2 linked regions of the Paraneptunicella aestuarii genome follow. The protein of the gene in region 2 interacts with the protein of the main gene of each other region in a pairwise test. Links are inferred from orthologs where the notes say so. Each region holds a gene or a part of one and is shown on either strand. Other genes may lie near its edges.

Region 1 (9,782 bases), 3.1 Mb from region 2 along the record:
AAAGAGTTGATTGGCGCTGAATCTCCCTTGGTTAATAAAGTAGAAATACACAATCATGTTATGGCTGACGGTGTTATGAGAATGGAAAAACAAGACAAGCTTGTGGTTAAAGCGGGTGCAAGCGTTGTTTTTCAGCCAGGTGGCTATCATTTAATGCTATTTGGTATTAAATCACCGTTTAAAGAAAATCAATCAGTGCCAATTACACTACAATTTGCTGATGGTGAGCAGATTAACATTGACGCTGTAGTGAGTGCTGAAATTGCTCAGACGCAGCAACATCACCACCATCACAATCATTAATTAAATAGGAAACATCATGAAACAGTGGTTAGAGAAAAAGTGGATAGTTGCTCCGATTATTGGCGTGGTGTTATTGCTTTGGGGCTTGGCAATTTATTGGAGTAGCGAACCGGACATTTTCGAAGTGCGCAAAATAGCAGGAAATTCCGCTGTAGGCGCAACCATGACTAAAACACTGATCGACGTTGGTGAAACCTTGTTGGATAAGCCAGGCGGCTATTTGTCTAATGATGTAATGCCACCCACTGTGTTTTTGGATAACATGCCCAGTTGGGAATTTGGTGTGCTGGAAATGACACGGGACTTGGCATTGGCTATGCGCAAAGACTTTAGCCGCTCGCAATCTCAATCTGTGGAAAATAAGGATTTGGTTGTAGCCCAGCCCAAGTTCAATATCGATCATCGTAGTTGGTTGCTGCCTTCTGCCGAGTCGCAATATCGTGATGGGCTAAATGCAATGCAACATTATTTAACAGCCTTAAATAATCCTGAGCAAAGCAATGCGCAGTTCTTCACAAGAGCGGATAATTTACGTGATTGGCTAAAACAGGTTGAAAAGCGTTTGGGAAGTTTGTCTCAACGTTTGAGTGCCAGTGTTGGTCAAGATCGTTTGAATACTGATTTGGCTGGCGATCCTGCTGCTCGTCAATCCACACCTGGTGCTGGTGAGCTACATATAAAAACCAGCTGGTGGCAGTTAGACAACAACTTTTATGAAGCGCGTGGTGCTTGTTGGGCATTGTTGCATTTCTTTAAAGCAGTGGAAGTGGATTTTGCTGATGTGTTAGAGAAAAAGAACGCACTTGTGAGCTTGCAACAAATTATTCGTGAATTAGAAGCGACACAGCAAACGGTGTGGAGCCCCATGATCTTAAACGGCGGTGGTTTTGGTTTTGTGGCAAATCATTCGTTAGTTATGGCGAACTATGTGTCCAGAGCAAACGCTGCTCTTATCGACCTTTCTGAATTATTAGCACAAGGCTAAATTCGTTTTTTGTTGTTTCAAATCAAGAGCCTTAAGTATTCGCTTAAGGCTCGGTTCAATTTACTCTCTGCTATCCTTGCATTTCTGATTAATCCTCTTAGTATGTTTGGTAAAAATATTTCAGTACAGTTTGTTATAACAACACGCTCTCCTAAGCACATAAAGTAATAAAAAATTAAGATTAATTCTTTCAAGTTATGAAACGGAACGGCTAATCTGTGGTCGTTCTTAACAAAGGTTAGCATCATCAATGTCAAGTCCTACTAATAATGCGGTTGCGCCTACGGCGGTTTTAAGCGAGGCACAATGGCAACAGCTAAACCAGGCAGCTTCAAGTCTGGACGGTTCCCAATTAATTTGGGCAAGCGGATATTTATATGGTTTGGCTCAGCAGTCGGGTGCCTCAGGTGCTCAAGTTGCAGCGCCAGTTTCTCAGTCGTCTACAAGCCAATCGCTGACAATTTTGTACGGGTCGCAGACCGGTAATGCGAAAGGTGTAGCTGAAAAGTATAAGCAAGCAGCAGAGGCCGCAGGCTTTTCTGCCAATGTTTATAACATGGCGGACTATAAGCCTAAAAACCTGAAGGGCGAAACTCACTTGCTTATCGTGGTTAGCACTCATGGTGAAGGCGATGCGCCCGATGATGCTGTGCAGTTACACGAGTTTGTGGGAAGCAAGAAAGCACCGAAACTGGATGGCTTAAAATATGCGGTTATCGCACTTGGCGATACCAGTTATGAATTCTTCTGCCAAACCGGAAAAGATTTCGATACCAGATTGTCTGCTTTAGGTGCTAAACCTTTGGCAGAGCGTTTGGATTGTGATGTTGATTATGAAGATGTAATTCCTGCCTGGACGGAATCTCTGACAGAGAAGCTGAAAGAAGAGCTTAAGTCTGGAGGTTCTCAAGTGGTTGCTATGCCGGGCGTTAGCTTGGCTGGTACAACTCAGCCTGCTGAATCTCAATACAATAAAGCTAACCCCTTTACTGCGACTTTATCAGCGTCGGCAAAAATTACTGGGCGGGATTCGGTTAAAGACATCCGTCACATTGAGATTTCACTGGAAGATTCGGGTATTCAGTATCAACCCGGTGACGCTCTGGGCGTGTGGTTCATCAATGATGAGAAAATTGTTGATGACATCATCAAACTGACCGGAAATGAAGCTGACACCAAAGTTGAAACTCGCGCAGGTGAGTTAACACTGAAAGAAGCTTTGCTAGAAAAGCTTGAGTTAACCATGAGTTATCCTGGCTTTGTGACCGCTTATGCGCCATTTGTAAAAAATGCTGAGTTAGATGCCTTGGTTGATGATAAGGCTAAGCTGAGAGAGTATCTGGAAGAGCGTCAAATCGTTGATGTGATCCGTGAATACCCTGCGCAAGTACCCGCACAAGATTTAGTGAAAGCGATGCGTCCTTTAACACCTCGCTTGTATTCTATCGCATCAAGTCAGGCTGAAGTTGAAGACGAAGTTCATTTGACTGTCGCGCTGGTGGAATATGAAAAATTCGGACATCTTCATCAAGGCGGTGCCTCTGGCTATTTGAGCAAGCGTCTTGAGGAAGGTCAGGAAGTGAAAGTGTATGTTGAATCAAACAACAACTTCCGCTTGCCAGCCGATCCTAATACGCCAGTTATCATGGTTGGCCCAGGTACCGGTATTGCTCCGTTCCGTTCCTTCTTACAGCAAAGAGAAGCGGAAGAGGCTGAAGGCCAAAACTGGTTGTTCTTTGGTAACCCGAGCTTTACCCAAGATTTCCTGTATCAGGTAGAAATTCAAAAATATGTGAAAGACGGCGTTTTGAATAAAGTCTCTTTGGCATTCTCTCGTGATCAGGAAGAAAAGATTTATGTTCAGCATCGTATGCTAGAAAACGGTGCAGAATTGTATAAATGGTTAGAACAAGGTGCGCATTTCTATGTTTGTGGCGATGCGAACCGTATGGCTAAAGATGTGAATGACGCATTGGTAAGCATTGTGCAACAGCACGGCAATAAGAGTCAGGCTGAAGCAGAGCAGTATGTGAATGACCTGCGCAGAGCAAAACGTTACCAGAAGGACGTGTACTAATGAGTGTTGGTAATAATAAAGGCGATAAATTAGCTGATAACGAACGTCTTAAAGACGAAAGTAATTATCTGCGCGGTACGATTGAACAAGATCTGAAAGATGATCTTACCGGCGGCTTTACTGCTGATAACTTCCAGTTGATTCGATTCCACGGAATGTATCAACAGGACGACAGAGATATTCGTCCAGAGCGCGCCAAACAGAAATTGGAACCGCTACATAATGTGATGCTTCGTGCCCGCTTACCGGGCGGTATCATCACGCCAGAGCAATGGCTAGCGATTGATAAGTTCGCGGAAGAAAACACCATTTATGGCAGCATTCGTTTGACCACACGTCAAACGTTTCAATTCCACGGTGTATTGAAGCCCAAGATCAAGCATATGCATCAAATGCTGAACAAGGTTGGCATTGATTCCATTGCCACTGCGGGCGACGTAAACCGAAACGTATTATGTACGGCTAATCCCAATCAGTCATATTTGCATCAAGAGGCTTATGAGTGGGCGAAAAAGATTAGTGAACACTTACTTCCAAAGACAAAAGCCTATGCCGAGATTTGGTTGGATGGTGAGAAAGTTGAATCGACTGAAGAGCCAATTTTAGGCAAGACCTACTTGCCTAGAAAGTTTAAAACGACAGTTGTGATCCCGCCACAAAACGACGTGGATTTGCACGCTAACGACTTGAACTTCGTTGCCATTGAAGAAGATGGCAAGCTGGTTGGCTTTAACGTGTTAGTGGGTGGTGGCTTGGCCATGACTCATGGTGATAAGAACACTTATCCACGTAAAGCTGATGACTTTGGCTTCATTGACAAGAAAGACACATTGGCTGTTGCCGAGGCTGTTATTACTACTCAACGTGATTGGGGTAACCGCTGCAACCGTAAAAATGCCAAAACCAAATACACCCTTGAAGCTGTTGGTGTAGAGGCCTTCAAAGGTGAAGTGGAAAAACGTGCTGGCGTGAAATTCCAGGACAGCCGTCCTTATGAATTCACTGGTCGTGGTGACCGTATTGGTTGGGTTGAAGGTGTTGATGGTAAACATCATTTAACACTCTTCATCGAAAACGGTCGTATTCTTGATTATCCCGGTCGTACCTTGAAAACGGGTTGTGCCGAGATTGCCAAAGTTCACACTGGCGATTTTAGAATGACAGCGAATCAGAACCTGATTATCGCGGGTGTTGATGCGAAAGATAAAGACCACATTGAAAGCCTGGCTCGCGAGCATGGTTTGATCCGTCCTGATGTTTCACCACAGCGTATTGCATCAATGGCGTGTGTGTCGTTGCCTACTTGCCCTTTAGCGATGGCTGAAGCTGAACGTTATTTGCCAAGTGCGGTTGATCGTTTGGAAGCGTTGCTAGACAAACATGATATGACCGGTGAAGAAATTGTATTCCGTATTACTGGCTGCCCCAATGGTTGCGGACGCGCCATGTTGGCCGAAGTGGGCTTGGTGGGTAAAGGCCCTGGCAAGTACAACTTGCACCTTGGTGGCGACTTATACGGTACGCGTATTCCACGTATGTATCGTGAAAATATCAGCGAAGATGAGATCTTCGAGATACTTGATGAATTGATTGGTCGTTGGAGCAAAGAGCGTGAAGAAGGCGAAGCCTTTGGTAACTTCTTGATCCGCGCTGAAATCGTTCGACCTGTCGTGAACTCCGCGGAGGACTTCTATGAGTGATCTTGTGGTTGACAATGTAACTTCTAACGTTGGATCAAGACTCACCCAAGAGTTGCTTGATAAGGGCCAGTTGGATGAGATTAATCAACGATTAGAGGCTATGTCTGCCCAGGAAAGAGTGGCTTGGGCAATGGAAAATTTGCCTGAGAACATCATGTTGTCTTCAAGCTTTGGTATCCAGGCTGCAGTCATGCTGCACCTGGTCACCGAACAGGCTCCCAATATTCCGGTGGTGTTTACTGACACTGGATATCTATTTCCCGAAACTTATCAATTTGCCGATGAGCTAACTGAGCGTTTGAAACTGAATTTGAAGATTTATCGTTCAGATATCAGCCCTGCATGGCAAGAAGCGCGCTTTGGTAAATTGTGGGAAAATGGTGAAGATGGCATCACTCAATACAACAAAATGAATAAAGTTGTTCCGATGCAACAAGCTCAGGAAGAGTTAGGGATAAAAAGCTGGTTTGCTGGATTGCGTCGTACTCAGTCTGATACTCGTCAGAACTTGTCCGTTTTACAGCAATTACCCAATGGTAAGTTCAAGATCTATCCTGTTTTAGATTGGACAAACAAAGATGTCCATTATTATCTGAAAGAACATGACTTGCCATATCATCCGCTTTGGGAGCAAGGTTATGTATCCGTTGGAGATTGGCACACCAGTCGTCCATTGGAACCGGGAATGACTGAACAGGAAACTCGCTTCTTTGGTCTCAAGCGTGAATGTGGCTTACATGAATTTGGTGATGGTATTTAAACTGTTTTTGGCTGCTGAGCTTCTTTATGCAACAAAGGTCAGCGGCTTATAAATACCACTAATTCACTTCAAAACCACCTTGCAGAGTATACTTCAAAGCCTGTAGATATTGGCTGTTGGGGATACTGCTTACTAATTTCGAGAGTTCCGCGCCAGTCGCTGTGAATTTGTAGTAATTCAGCATGATGCCGCTTTTTTTCGGTGCCAAATAATAGGTTTCAGCGCCACATTTCCATTCACTGCGCTTGCTGGGATCTAGCTCTCCGCTTTCGATTTCACTGTTAAATATCAAACCTGCATCCATCAGGGTTAATAAGTTGGGATAGGTTAAACCGTATTCAGCAAGATTCAGTTGCTGGCCTTTGGATAATCCAAGAAATGTCATTAAATTGGGTTTTTGATAATAGCCATAGAGGATTTTCGGGCTATTTTCGCCTTTCATTCTTGATGTAAGACTTACCGCATTTTGAAATATTTTCGCGTCACGCTGAGTGAGTTGCTTCAGAGTCTGCAATGTACGAAGCGAAAACGTACCGGGTTTACTGACTTCAACCGCAAATATCTTGCCCCATATTTCTTGCATCGTTGTTGAAAAGATATTTTCGGCTAAATCGACAAAGCTAAAAAACCAATCCAGATCTACTTGTTCATCTGAGCTTTGTTCGGGAGAGAACTCTAGTGCCTTTTCAAGAATTCGCTCCAGATTGGAAAGTTTACGTGACTGTTGAACCTGCTTACGTCGCGCTAGCTTCTTATTGGTATCTTCATCCAGTTTAGAAAACTTGGAAGTAGTGACACCTGCCTGATGAAATAAACGGGTAATTCTGACCGCAGCAGCTTCCCGTTCCTGAGCTGAATTTGAGTGTTGAGGCTCTGTTTGGGGTTGGCTTACGGATTTGCTCGACCGTTTACCTGTTGTGGCAACGGACGTTTGGGGTAAAGTAGATTTAATCGGGCCAATATCTGTCATGCTACGCTACTTTTACTCTGTTACTTTGACTCTGCTAAGTTTCCTCTAGAGCTACCCTTGTTCCTTACGAATTATCAGACCGGGAGTGATGGCTTAATATTGCACAATCAACTTTCGACCTAAGGAGAGAGAACCATAAATAACACTATATTCCGTGGGTGAAAATGAAAAGTTGGATTTTGTTTATTTGCTCACTAAATTGTAGCAACGCATCAGAAACTACACCTTTGTCAGAGCTAAAATACGTAACCTTGCTTAAATATTGAACTTTTTAATGCGTGAGTCTCAGCTTAAATTGCAATATTGTTGTATAAAGTGATCTAATTTGACGGTGATTGCATTAATCGTTTAAGGTGCATTAACTAGCCGAAAAATTTAACTAAGTTCTGGTAAAGTGTGGCTATTATCCATATCGTTGAATTTGTATATCCGGATCGGGTAATAATTTTTCGACATTTTTTCAAATTTTTACAACTATATTTAATGCAATGTTCTTTTTGCTGCATTATTCTAGTCAATCTCATTGCTGTTTTGGATAATAGATGAGGCTGTTTCCTTTTATCCTGAATAAGATAAGGTTTGAAGTATTACAGGCTAATTTCACTGCAATTGAAGTGGTGAGTTGTGTTTAGTAATTAAGGCGTAAGTGAATAACTAGATGTGCCCAACCGACTACGAAAATGACGAACTGATCTTCATGGATGAGGAGGATACCTCTCACGAAGAACTTGAGCCTGTAACCGGCTCATGGCAAGTGCTGGTTGTTGATGACGATTCTGAAATCCATTCGGTTACTAAGCTCGCTTTATCTGATTTGGTTCTGAATGGTAAAAAATTATCATTTCATCATGCCTATTCTGGCGCTCAAGCATTGGAATTTCTACGCGAACACGGTGAAGATATTGCCATCATCTTATTAGACGTTGTCATGGAGTCTGATGACGCAGGATTGCAAGTCGCCAAAAAAATGCGTGAAGAGCTGAAACTGGAAGAGCCTCGTATCATTTTGCGTACTGGGCAGCCCGGTTATGCGCCAGAAGAAAGTGTCATTAAAGAATATGACATTAACGACTACAAAACCAAAACAGAACTTACTCGTAGTAAATTAGTCACCACCATTATTGCTTCTTTACGTTCTTATCAACAGATTCTGACTATTAATGAGAATCGCAAAGGTTTGCAGAAGGTTATCAATTCTTCCTCCACTCTGTTAGAAGAACATTCCATCAAAGGTTTTTGTGAAGGTGTTATCAATCAGATTAGTCAACTGATTAATGAGGATGTGCAAGGTTTTGTTTGTTCTCGAGCTGGCGCTATTTTGGATGTTGATAACAACGATGTTTATATTCTTGGTGCTGTTGGGCGTTATCAAAACTTCATTCATAGCCAATTGAAACTGATTGAAGAACCTGGTGCTATTTCGCTTGCACAAGAATGCTTAAAGCAGCGACAACACATTTTTCAAACCAATGATACTGCATTTTTTATGGATAGCTCAGGTTATGAAGCTGCTATCTATATTACCGCTGGTGAAAACATCAGTGATGTACAACGTCAGCTGCTAGAAGTCTTCTTTTCCAGCGTATCTGTTGGCTATGAAAACGTTAATTTATTCCATCAACTACGTAATGCTGCATTTAGAGACTGGTTGACCAAGCTGCCTAATCGTACAGAATTTATCAATATGCTTGATAGATTGCGTTCCGACGGCATGGATTTAGATACGGTTGCTCTCGTTGATATTAGCCATTTCTCTGATATTAATGATGGGTTGGGGCAAGAAGCGGGTAACTTGTTGCTTATTGCTGTTGCAGAACGTTTGACGAGTGAATTCGCTGGCGGTGCCAAGCTGGCTCGCATTGGTGCTGATGTGTACGGTATTATCGGCACAGAAGAATTAGTGACGGTTGAGAATATTAATCGTATTTTCTCTGCCCCTTTTAAAGCGGGTGATCACAATCTTCCTATTAATGTTTCGATTGGCATATGCCGCTTGTTAGAGCATGCCAGTGGTTTGAATGTACTTAAACAAACCAATATTGCGCTTAACCGAGCCAAGAAGAGTTTGACCTGTAACTATGAGTTCTACGCGCCTGAGATGGAAGAGAAAACCACATGGCGATTAGAAATGATTCGTAAGTTACGGAATGATTTTGGTGAGCGCCGCTTACAGGTTTGGTATCAGCCACAAGTTGACTTGATGAGTGAGAAAGTCGTTGGTATGGAAGCGTTGCTGCGTTGGCCTACATCCGATGGTGGATTTATCTCTCCTGCTGTATTTGTTCCATTAGCTGAATATTCTGGTTTAATCATCGATATCGGTGAATGGGTGTTGGAAGAAGCTTGTGGCAAGCTACGTAGCTTGAATGGCATTGGCTTTGAAGATATTCGCTTATCGGTGAACATTTCCATGCCTCAATTCCGTGATCCTAACTTTTTGAACTGCATCAAGAATGTCATTGAGAAAGAGAATATCTCAGCTGGTAATTTAGAGCTTGAGATCACTGAAAGTGTTGTAATGGATGAGCCGCAAATCGTTGTAGAGGCTTTACGTGCTTTGAAATCCAGTGGTGTACAGGTAGCTATTGATGACTTTGGTACGGGTTTCTCTTCTATGAGTTACCTACAGCAATTACCGTTGGATCGTTTGAAAGTTGATCGTGCTTTCGTAAATGAAGTAGAACCCGGTAAGCCTGCATTTATCGCTGAAACCATTATTACGCTTGGACAGAAGTTAGGCTTGAAGACCATTGCTGAAGGCGTGGAGAAACGAGAGCAGGCCAGTTATATGCTGAAAATTGGCTGTGATGAAGCGCAAGGTTATCTCTATGCCAAACCAATGCCTTACGACCAACTGGTTGAGTTTTTAACTCAATATAAGCCTTCTGTTACACATTAATATGATCTGCGAGAATTGGCTCGCAGATTGACTCCCCTTTACTTTTTATTCCCATTCGGATTAATTCTGTTTCAGTATGTCTTGCACT
Region 2 (9,747 bases):
CCGCTACAATATTATCAATCAAGTTTTGTTCATTAATGGGTTTTGGGATCAAACCTGTATAGTTGCTTGCTCCTGCATTTTGTTCATTGGCGTATTGTGCAATGTTTTCTGTTGTTAGCATTAGCAAGGGGGAGGAAGTTGTGCTTGCTTTAACCGATTGGGGGAAAGAGGTAAGGGCAGATGGATTGTTATCTGCAACAATAATGCATCCGTAAAATTCGTCGTCGGCGGTTGCCAATTTATCCAAAGCTTTGGTTTCATCTGTTGCGAATTCGGGAATAAAATGAATTTTTTGCAGCGCCTCTGCGATGCTCTTAATGGTTTGTTTGTCAGAATCGATGATAAGAACTCTACGGCTACGTTGTTTGGTCTCTTGTAGTATATCTACCAGTTCTTTATTGATTTGTCGTAGGCAGATACGAAAGTAGAAAGTGCAGCCTTCATTCAGTTTGCTCTCAACCCAAATGCAACCATTCATTAGCTCAACAAAGTGCTTTGATATTGACAATCCTAAGCCTGTTCCGCCAAATTTTCTGGTGACTGAGGCATCAGCTTGGGCAAAAGATTGAAATAACCTCTCTGCTTGCGATTCTGATAATCCTATCCCGGTATCTTCCACGGAAAATTCCAAAAAAGTTTCGTTATCTTTTTGACTTACGAGCTTAACGTTCACAAATATATGACCGTGATCAGTGAATTTGATGGAATTACCTACCAGGTTTAGAAGGACTTGTCCTAGTCTGAGCGCGTCACCGAAATAGTAATCTGGTACTTCATTGGACTTGTTAATTTTGAAGATAAGTCCTTTCTGTTCGGCTTTGATACTCATTAATCCATTGAGTTCGCTGAGTACCTGCGACAAGCTAAATTCTCTGTTGCTGAGCTCGACTTTGCCGGCTTCAATTTTTGAAAAGTCCAGAATATCGTTAATGATGGTTAGCAGGTTTTTGGCCGATGAATCAACCTTGTTTAAGTAGTCATTACGCAAGGTTTCATCTTCAGTTTCCTGTGCCATTTTTACCAGCCCGAGAATCGCGTTCATCGGGGTTCTAATTTCATGGCTCATATTGGCCAGGAATTCGCTTTTGGCTCGGGTTCCTTGTTCTGCCAAGGTTTTTGCTTTTGACAGTTCACTATGAATCAAGGCGTTATTGACTGCCCCGGCTATTTGAGACAGATGTTGATCAAGCGTAGAAATGCTGGATTCTACCTGGTTGAAATCTTCCTCGTTATTGGCAAAAGCAATAACACCAACGACTTTTCCTTGAATGGTTAACGGGTGGATCAGTAAGGATTTGATTGGGTCGGCAGTAATGAGTTCACGATCAAGTAATGACATACCTTCCATCACTTTTTCTGTTATTGGAGAAAAGAGAATGACCTCGTTTCTCTGAAATGCATCGGTGATAATGCTGGAGCCGAGTTTTAGAGGAAACTCTTTGCCCCGTACCGCGATAATAATATCTTCTGAAATGCCTTCGCCTCTGAAATAGCTAGGAATCAAGGTATTGTGGTTGCTTGGGATGAACAAACACATCTGAGTGTAATTCAGAGTGCTTTTCATCGCTTTTTGTACTGCATCCATGATTTCATCCAGATCCAGTGTGGAATTAATGGTTTTTACCACTTCATTGATGGCTGAAATTTCTTCATTGGCTCGAATCAGTTCGTTACGCTGGTTTTGTACCTCAACGCGTGAGGAATGTATTTTGTTGATGTAAATACGGCAGATATAGCCAATAAGAACAGCATAACTGTATATGCAAAAGCCAGCGATTAATGAGGTAATTAAGGATGAATCTGGTTGAAAACTTGAGTCAAGCAAGTAGCCAGAAAGCGTCATGGTTCCTGAAAGTGCAAAGAATCCAATAACAAAGTTTTTCACACCGCCCGTGACAAGGTTATTGAGCGAATTGACCAGAAAAAAAGTCACAGTTGGCCATACCTGAAAATCAAATGTGCTGCACCAAAGGCCGTAAAAGCATGCATCTACAAACTGGTTATGGTACTCGGCGGTATGATAGTAGGGACTGTATTTGGCATATAAATAAGCCAGTTGTGGCCAGATTAGGCCATGAATAATTAAACCCGCTCCGATCCAGCCGCCAATATTGGGATAAAAAATAGAACAAATAAGTGTGATAACAAGCAAGCAACCGAGGATTCTTGGTATATAGCAAAGGCGAGCAATAACATTGGCTCGTTTGTTTCTAACTGCTTGAATAAACGACAAAGCTTCGACCGGATTAATAAAGCTTAAACATTACTTTTATGGTAGTGGAAATTAGAACTTTTGCCTACACGGTGAGTAAAGGATCCCTCGAGTAGGCAAATAGAATGGCAATTTAAAGAGAATAATACCTGCTGGATTATTCAGGAAGGTTCGCTCTACCCAAAGTATCTTCAAGCATCGCCATGCCTGCAGGCAAGTTAACGGAATGCCCCAATGCCTTGATGCTTGAACCTAAAGCATGCAAGGTTCTGAACAGGTTATGCGCTCGGCATTGTTCACCCATTTGACCAATACGCACTATGTTCGGCCCAAATGAACCGGAAATCTCAACGCGATAACGGGAAGACATCTGAGACAGCAACTGCTTGCCATTAATGCCTTGAGGCAGGTTAATACCGACTACTGAATTAAGCCTTGATTCGGGCTGAACATGCAGCTCTAATCCCATGGCTTCAATGCCATTTTGCAATGCTTCTGAGCAGCGTCTATGACGTTCAAAGCGAATCGGCAGGGTTTCAATGCAGATTAGTCGCAATGCTTCGTGAATAGCCAAAATGCCCGATACTGGCGCTGTGTAGTGATAGGATTTTTTGTTCCAGAATTGATCCGCAAGTTTGGCATCCAGACACCAGTGCTTTAAGTCGTCCTTTCTATTGTGGATGTGTGTCCAAGCTGCTTCAGAGAACCCTACCAATGAGATGCCTGGAATACAGGACAAGCCTTTCTGACCCCCCGTAATAACGGCATCTACACCCCATTCATCCATTTTTAACGGCATAGTGCTTAGCGTACAAACTGCATCCACGATAATGAAGCAGCCATAGCGTTTGGCTAGCGCTGCAATTTCCGGTAGTTGATGATTGCATACCGTGTTCGAGGTTTCACCTTGAACAATGGTAATCACATTGGGTTTATGAGTGATGATGTATTCTTCAACCTGTTGCGGTGAAACAGATACAGCATCAGGCACTTCCAGTTTTACCGTTTCAGCACCAATACGCTTGGACATCTCCCACAAGCGGTTACTGAAGAAGCCATTACAGATGTTAAGGACTTTATCGCCGGGGACAACGATGTTGGCAACCGCCATTTCCATGGCAGCGGAACCTGGGCCCGCAACACCTAATATAGTGCCGCGCTCCGTCTGAAAGACATAGCGACCCATTACCTTCACCTGCTCAATAATTTGCGACATTGTATCTCCCAGGTGATTGATAACAATGCCGTTGGCCGCCGCTACTTTCGCTGGAATTGGCACTGGGCCTGCTCCCATCATAAGTAGTGGTTCATCTGGCAAAATGTTATCAAGGGGCACAATGTTGTGAGGGATAGGTAAGTCCAAAATCGTTCCTGCTAATCTATAGGGTTAAGTATGGGTTATGCTCAATGTTGATCAGAGAAAAGAGTATTAAACAATGCCACAATCAAGGTTAGACAGGATGGATCCGGTACAGAAAATTGACTTGCATGCCAGTCTATACTCCGCGCTCTGACATGAACTATTCACCTTTGTTCAGCCCTTGATTCTAGCTAAATACAAACAGGATGCAATGGCTTATTAACGGCTTTTTCAACCAGTATAAATCCAACTTTGAAATTTTCCTTTATGCTCGTGTTTAGAGATTCATATCTCTATGAAAAATAAAGTAATAGTTTGTAATTAAATCAGCTCTATCTGATCGCCAACAGCGATGGTATTTCCTTCACCAGACAAAAATGTTGCATGCATTCCGAAATAAGCCCCGCTTTTCCCTTCCGGAACATCAAGCTCCATAAGCGTTTTAAAGGGTTGCCCCGGTTCTTTTGTTATGCCAGTCAATTGATCAATTCCCGGCATTGGGCAGCGATGACAAGGCCCTTCCGCTTTTAGTATGACATCTCCAATCGTCATTTTACTGCTTTGGTATTCTTGCCAGGCTGGAATGCCTGAAATCTCAATATTGCCGCGAAAACGGTTCATGTCGATCGCGCTTAATTGCTGTTGTTCCAATTCGGTATTTAAGGCGTCCAGTGATTCCGTATTGACCACCAGATAAGGGCAGGCATCGGCAAATTTAAGAACGCCGTCGTCACGTTGGGTGAACTTGGGCTGCACTACGCGTTTTTCCTGTTGAGGAAAACGCATTAAATGCAGAGTGCCTTTTGCAGCAAATTCCAATACATCTGTTAGCCAGTCAGATACGGCTTTTCCTTCATCAAAAGCCTGACATTTATCTTTCCAAACGATGATCTCCCGAGTATCTGCTTTCGGATCCTGCCAAGGTGGAGTGTTCAGAGGAACGTGAATCGCGCCATGCTCTGAGTGTGATAAAACCAGACTATCATTGCTAATGTGGGTTTCTATGGTGGCCATTTTGGGAAGCTGGCGCTGAGTCATGAAACGGTTTTTATGATCAACAACCACCCATTCACGATCGAATTCCAGACCGGTGGGTAAACATTTGGCTTGTTGGACTTCAATGCCTTTTAAGGATTTGACCGGGTAAATGCATAAACGATTGATACTGGCGTACATAGGAAAACCTTGCTTGGGAATACTCAAAATATGACTGCCTTGATAGGGCTTGCATATTACAGCGAATGTCGAAGAGGAGATACAGATGAGATCCGGAAATTATAAATATACTTATAGACGTCTAGACGTAAAGATGTTAATTTCTCCGTCAATATCGGGAGCAGTTTGTTTGATTCACGGAGGAATGGTTAGCGATCTAGCTGAAATAGTTGACTTAGTGGATGTGAAACCTAATGCCTATTCGAATTCCAAGTGATTTACCTGCGCAGAATATTCTTCTTAACGAGAATATTTTTGTCATGGATTCGGAACGAGCCAGTAATCAGGACATTCGTCCTCTGGAAGTCGGCATTTTGAATCTCATGCCTAACAAGATCCAAACCGAAGTGCAGCTTTGCCGCTTGTTATCTAACACGCCGCTACAGATTAATATTGATTTGATCCGTATTGATAACCGAGCTTCCAAACACACGCCACAAGAGCATTTGGACAACTTTTATCACCATTTCGACGAGGTTGAACATAAGTTCTACGATGGCTTGATTATCACTGGTGCGCCCATTGCCTTGATGCCTTATCAGGACATTTCCTATTGGGACAAAATTACTCAGGTGATGGAGTGGGCGCGTCGTCATGTGCAATCAACCCTTTATCTGTGCTGGGCTGCCCACGCCGCTATGTATTATCACTACGGCGTGAATCGCCAAATTCGTGACAACAAGCTGTTTGGCGTGTTTGAGCATCAGGTGTATGAACCTTTAAATGAACTGGTTCGAGGTTTTGATCCTGTGTTTGGCGCGCCTCACTCAAGATATGGTCAAATTGCCATTGAAGAATACGAAGGCATTCCCGGATTACAGGTATTAGCCGGGTCTGATCAAGTTGGGGCATATCTAGTAGCATCAAGTGATAAGCGGGTAGTTTTTTTGACTGGTCATCCAGAGTATGATGCTAACACTTTGCAGCAAGAATACTTGCGGGATGCTGATTCTGGTGTGGGAACAGCACTTCCTGAAAACTATTTCACTAATAATGATCCGACGGCTGAGCCGCGTGTGACGTGGCGAGCTCATGGTTCGTTATTATTCACCAACTGGTTGAATTATTACGTGTATCAAACAACGCCTTATAACCTGGCGGAACTGTCTGCTGACTAAATAATCGGTAAGTAAACAATATTTCGACATGGCGACGTAGTGTATGAGCGTCATAACAGAGGGGAAATGAAGTGACTGACAACAATACTGCGGCATTATTTGAGAAGCAGTTGCAAAAGCGAATACTGTTGCTTGATGGCGGTATGGGAACCATGATCCAGGGCTATAAGCTCACTGAGTCTGATTATCGCGGTGAACGCTTTAAAGATTGGCACAGTGATGTCAAAGGTAACAACGACCTTCTATCCCTGACTCAACCGCAAATTATTGAAGAAATTCACGGTAAGTTTTTAGACGCGGGTTCCGACATTCTGGAAACCAACACTTTTAACGCGACTACCATTTCAATGGCTGATTACGATATGCAGGAATTTGCCTATGAAATTAACGTTGCTGCCGCTCGAATTGCCAAAAAGATTGCGCAGGAATACACCGAAAAAACACCCGACAAACCACGTTTCGTCGCTGGTGTACTAGGGCCAACAAACAGAACTGCATCTATTTCCCCTGATGTAAACGACCCTGGTATGCGCAATGTGAATTTTGACCAATTGGTTGCTGCCTATAAAGAAGCGTGCCGAGGTTTGATCGAAGGTGGGGTTGACCTGATCCTGATCGAAACCATTTTCGATACCTTGAATGCCAAAGCTGCGGTATACGCCGTTGATGAAGTATTTGAAGAAATGCAGGTGGAATTGCCGGTTATGATTTCCGGCACTATCACTGATGCTTCTGGTCGTACTTTGTCGGGTCAAACCGCTGAAGCCTTCTACTATTCGCTACGTCATGCGAATCCGATTACTTTCGGATTGAACTGTGCTTTGGGCCCAGATTTACTGCGCCAGTACGTACAGGAAATTTCCAATATTGCCGATCGCTATGTATCAGCGTACCCGAATGCGGGTCTTCCTAACGAATTTGGTGAGTATGATTTGTCGCCACAAGACATGGCGGAACAAATCAGTGAATGGGCGAGAGCCGGGTTGGTTAACCTGGTGGGAGGGTGTTGCGGTTCCACACCTGAGCACATCAAAGCCATTGCCGATGCGGTGGCGAACGTTGAACCACGAAAGTTGGTGAAACGTGAAGTGAAAATGCGATTGTCCGGTTTAGAACCCTTTGTCCACTAATAGGGAATATTATGTCTCAAGCAACTGCCCGTTTTATCAATGTCGGTGAACGTACTAACGTTACTGGCTCTGCAAAATTTAAGCGTTTAATCCTTGATGGGGATTATGAAGCCGCCCTTGATGTTGCCAGACAGCAGGTTGAAAGTGGCGCACAAATTATCGATATCAACATGGACGAAGCCATGTTGGATTCCGAAGCGGCAATGGTGCGTTTCCTGAATTTGATTGCCTCTGAACCGGATATTTCCCGCGTACCTATTATGATCGACTCCTCCAAGTGGAGTGTTATCGAAGCCGGTCTTAAATGTGTTCAGGGTAAAGCCATTGTTAACTCCATTAGCTTGAAAGAAGGCGAAGAGAACTTCAAAGAACAGGCCAAGAAGATTAGACGCTATGGCGCAGCAACTGTGGTGATGGCCTTTGATGAGACAGGACAGGCGGATACCGAAGCGCGCAAATATGAGATTTGTGAGCGTTCTTATCGCATTTTGGTGGATGAAGTGGGCTTTCCACCAGAAGACATTATTTTCGATCCGAACATTTTTGCGGTTGCCACCGGGATCGAAGAGCATAACAACTATGCTGTCGACTTCATTGAAGCGACTCGTCGTATCACTACCAATTTGCCGCACTGCCATGTATCGGGTGGTTTGTCGAATATTTCCTTCTCATTCCGTGGTAACAATCCAGTGCGTGAAGCCATGCACTCGGTATTCCTGTACTACGCGATTAAAGCGGGTATGGATATGGGCATTGTCAATGCCGGTCAGTTGGAAGTGTATGATGAAATTCCCAAAGAGCTACGTGACGCTGTTGAAGATGTGATTCTGAATCGTCGCGACGATGCGACTGAACGCTTGCTGGATATTGCACCTAAGTACCAAGGTGGCGGTAAAGTGGCAGCAAAAGAAGATTTGGAATGGCGTTCACTGCCCGTCAACAAGCGCCTTGAACACGCGCTGGTGAAAGGTATTACAGACTTTATCGAAGAAGACACCGAAGCGGCGCGTTTAGCGGCAGAAAAACCTTTGCATGTTATCGAAGGGCCGTTGATGGACGGCATGAATGTGGTTGGTGACTTGTTTGGTGAAGGCAAAATGTTCTTGCCGCAAGTGGTGAAGTCTGCGCGCGTAATGAAGAAAGCCGTTGCTTACCTCGAACCCTACATTGAAGATGAAAAAGAAGCCGGTAGCAGCAACGGTAAGATCTTGTTAGCCACGGTAAAAGGCGATGTTCACGACATTGGTAAGAATATCGTTGGCGTGGTGTTGCAGTGTAATAACTACGAAATTATCGACATGGGCGTAATGGTGCCTTGTGCCGACATTCTGAAAAAAGCCAAAGAAGTGAATGCAGACATCATTGGTTTGTCGGGTTTGATCACGCCTTCGCTTGATGAAATGGTGCATGTTGCTAAAGAAATGCAGCGCACCGGTTTCGATATTCCATTGTTGATTGGTGGTGCGACTACCTCTAAAGCTCACACCGCTGTGAAGATCGAACAAAATTATGAAGGGCCGGTGGTTTACGTGCCTAACGCGTCTCGTGCGGTGGGTGTGTGCCAGAAGTTACTGACGCCAACAGCGAAAGATGAATATGTTCAGCAAATTCGAGATGAATATGAAGTGGTGCGTGAGCAACACGCTCGTCGCCAGCCCAAGAGCCGTCCGGTGACATTAGCGCAAGCCCGTGAGAACGGATTTGTGACCGACTGGAGCAGCTATACGCCGCCAGTGCCGAAGCAACTGGGCGTACAGAGTGTTGAAGTGTCGATAGACACCTTGGTTGATTACATCGACTGGACACCGTTCTTTATGACCTGGTCTTTAGCGGGCAAATACCCTCGTATTCTTGATGACGAAGTGGTGGGTGAGGAAGCGAAGAAGCTGTTCGATGACGCTCAAGCCATGCTGAAATTACTGAAAGACGAGCATAAATTGCAGCCTAAAGGCGTGTTTGGTTTGTTCCCGGCTAACCGTGTTGGTGACGATATTCAAATATTTGCTGATGAATCTCGTTCCGAAGTGTTGTACACCAGTAGCCAGTTGCGTCAGCAAACCGAGAAGCCTAAAGGCGCGAATCATTGTTTGAGTGATTACATCGCGCCTGCTGGTGTGAATGATTATATCGGTGCGTTTGCGGTAACGGCGGGTATCGCGGAAGACGATATTGCAGGCCATTTCGAGAAGCAGCATGATGATTACCACGCCATTATGGTAAAAGCGGTCTGTGATCGTTTGGCAGAAGCCTTTGCTGAATATTTACATCAGCAGGTGCGTAAAATACATTGGGGCTATGCGCCGGATGAAGATCTGGATAACGACATGTTGATCCGCGAGAAGTATCAAGGCATTCGTCCAGCTCCGGGTTACCCAGCGTGCCCTGAGCATACCGAGAAAGCGGGTATCTGGAAGGTGTTGGATACAGAAGCCAATACGGGAATGAAGCTAACCGAAAGCTACGCTATGTGGCCGGGCGCTTCGGTTTCTGGTTGGTATTTCTCTCACCCTGAGTCGCGTTACTTTGCGGTTGCGCAAATTCAGGAAGATCAGGTAACTGAATATGCCCAGCGTAAAGGCATGAGCCTGGAAGAAGCAGAACGCTGGTTAGGGCCTAATATTAGTTATAAATAACCGTTTCAAAGTAAGAGAAAGAGAGAAAACGAGACAGTGCAAAAGCGATTTTCCCAAGCGTGTGAGAATAATAAATTAC

What was found.
Region 1: the proteins of KIH87_RS14735 (region 2) and KIH87_RS02985 interact in binary tests that used the Escherichia coli proteins (3 or more experiments, as listed by UniProt). The link is inferred for Paraneptunicella aestuarii from one-to-one orthologs.

Annotation. Positions count from the first base shown.
Region 1 is NZ_CP074570.1:702,282-712,063, forward strand. What follows is about bases 1,088-3,951. They hold KIH87_RS02985 (assimilatory sulfite reductase (NADPH) flavoprotein subunit), read left to right. Parts: upstream 1,088-1,538; coding sequence 1,539-3,365; downstream 3,366-3,951. Other genes in these bases: KIH87_RS02980 (DUF2333 family protein), read left to right, coding at 1,088-1,288; cysI (assimilatory sulfite reductase (NADPH) hemoprotein subunit), read left to right, coding at 3,365-3,951. Also shown: KIH87_RS02975 (copper chaperone PCu(A)C), read left to right, coding at 1-303; more of KIH87_RS02980, read left to right, coding at 320-1,087; more of cysI, read left to right, coding at 3,952-5,065; KIH87_RS02995 (phosphoadenylyl-sulfate reductase), read left to right, coding at 5,058-5,825; KIH87_RS03000 (TIGR03899 family protein), read right to left, coding at 5,884-6,795; KIH87_RS03005 (bifunctional diguanylate cyclase/phosphodiesterase), read left to right, coding at 7,454-9,694; KIH87_RS03010 (uracil-DNA glycosylase family protein), read right to left, coding at 9,755-9,782. UniProt on the Escherichia coli protein: Component of the sulfite reductase complex that catalyzes the 6-electron reduction of sulfite to sulfide. This is one of several activities required for the biosynthesis of L-cysteine from sulfate.
Region 2 is NZ_CP074570.1:3,824,874-3,834,620, reverse strand. The notes cover bases 2,835-5,663. They hold KIH87_RS14735 (MOSC domain-containing protein), read right to left. Parts: upstream 4,776-5,663; coding sequence 3,894-4,775; downstream 2,835-3,893. Other genes in these bases: metA (homoserine O-acetyltransferase MetA), read left to right, coding at 4,982-5,663; KIH87_RS14740 (pyridoxal-phosphate-dependent aminotransferase family protein), read right to left, coding at 2,835-3,575. In the rest of the region: KIH87_RS14745 (response regulator), read right to left, coding at 1-2,152; more of KIH87_RS14740, read right to left, coding at 2,370-2,834; more of metA, read left to right, coding at 5,664-5,905; KIH87_RS14725 (homocysteine S-methyltransferase family protein), read left to right, coding at 5,977-7,035; metH (methionine synthase), read left to right, coding at 7,047-9,668; KIH87_RS14715 (DUF938 domain-containing protein), read left to right, coding at 9,705-9,747.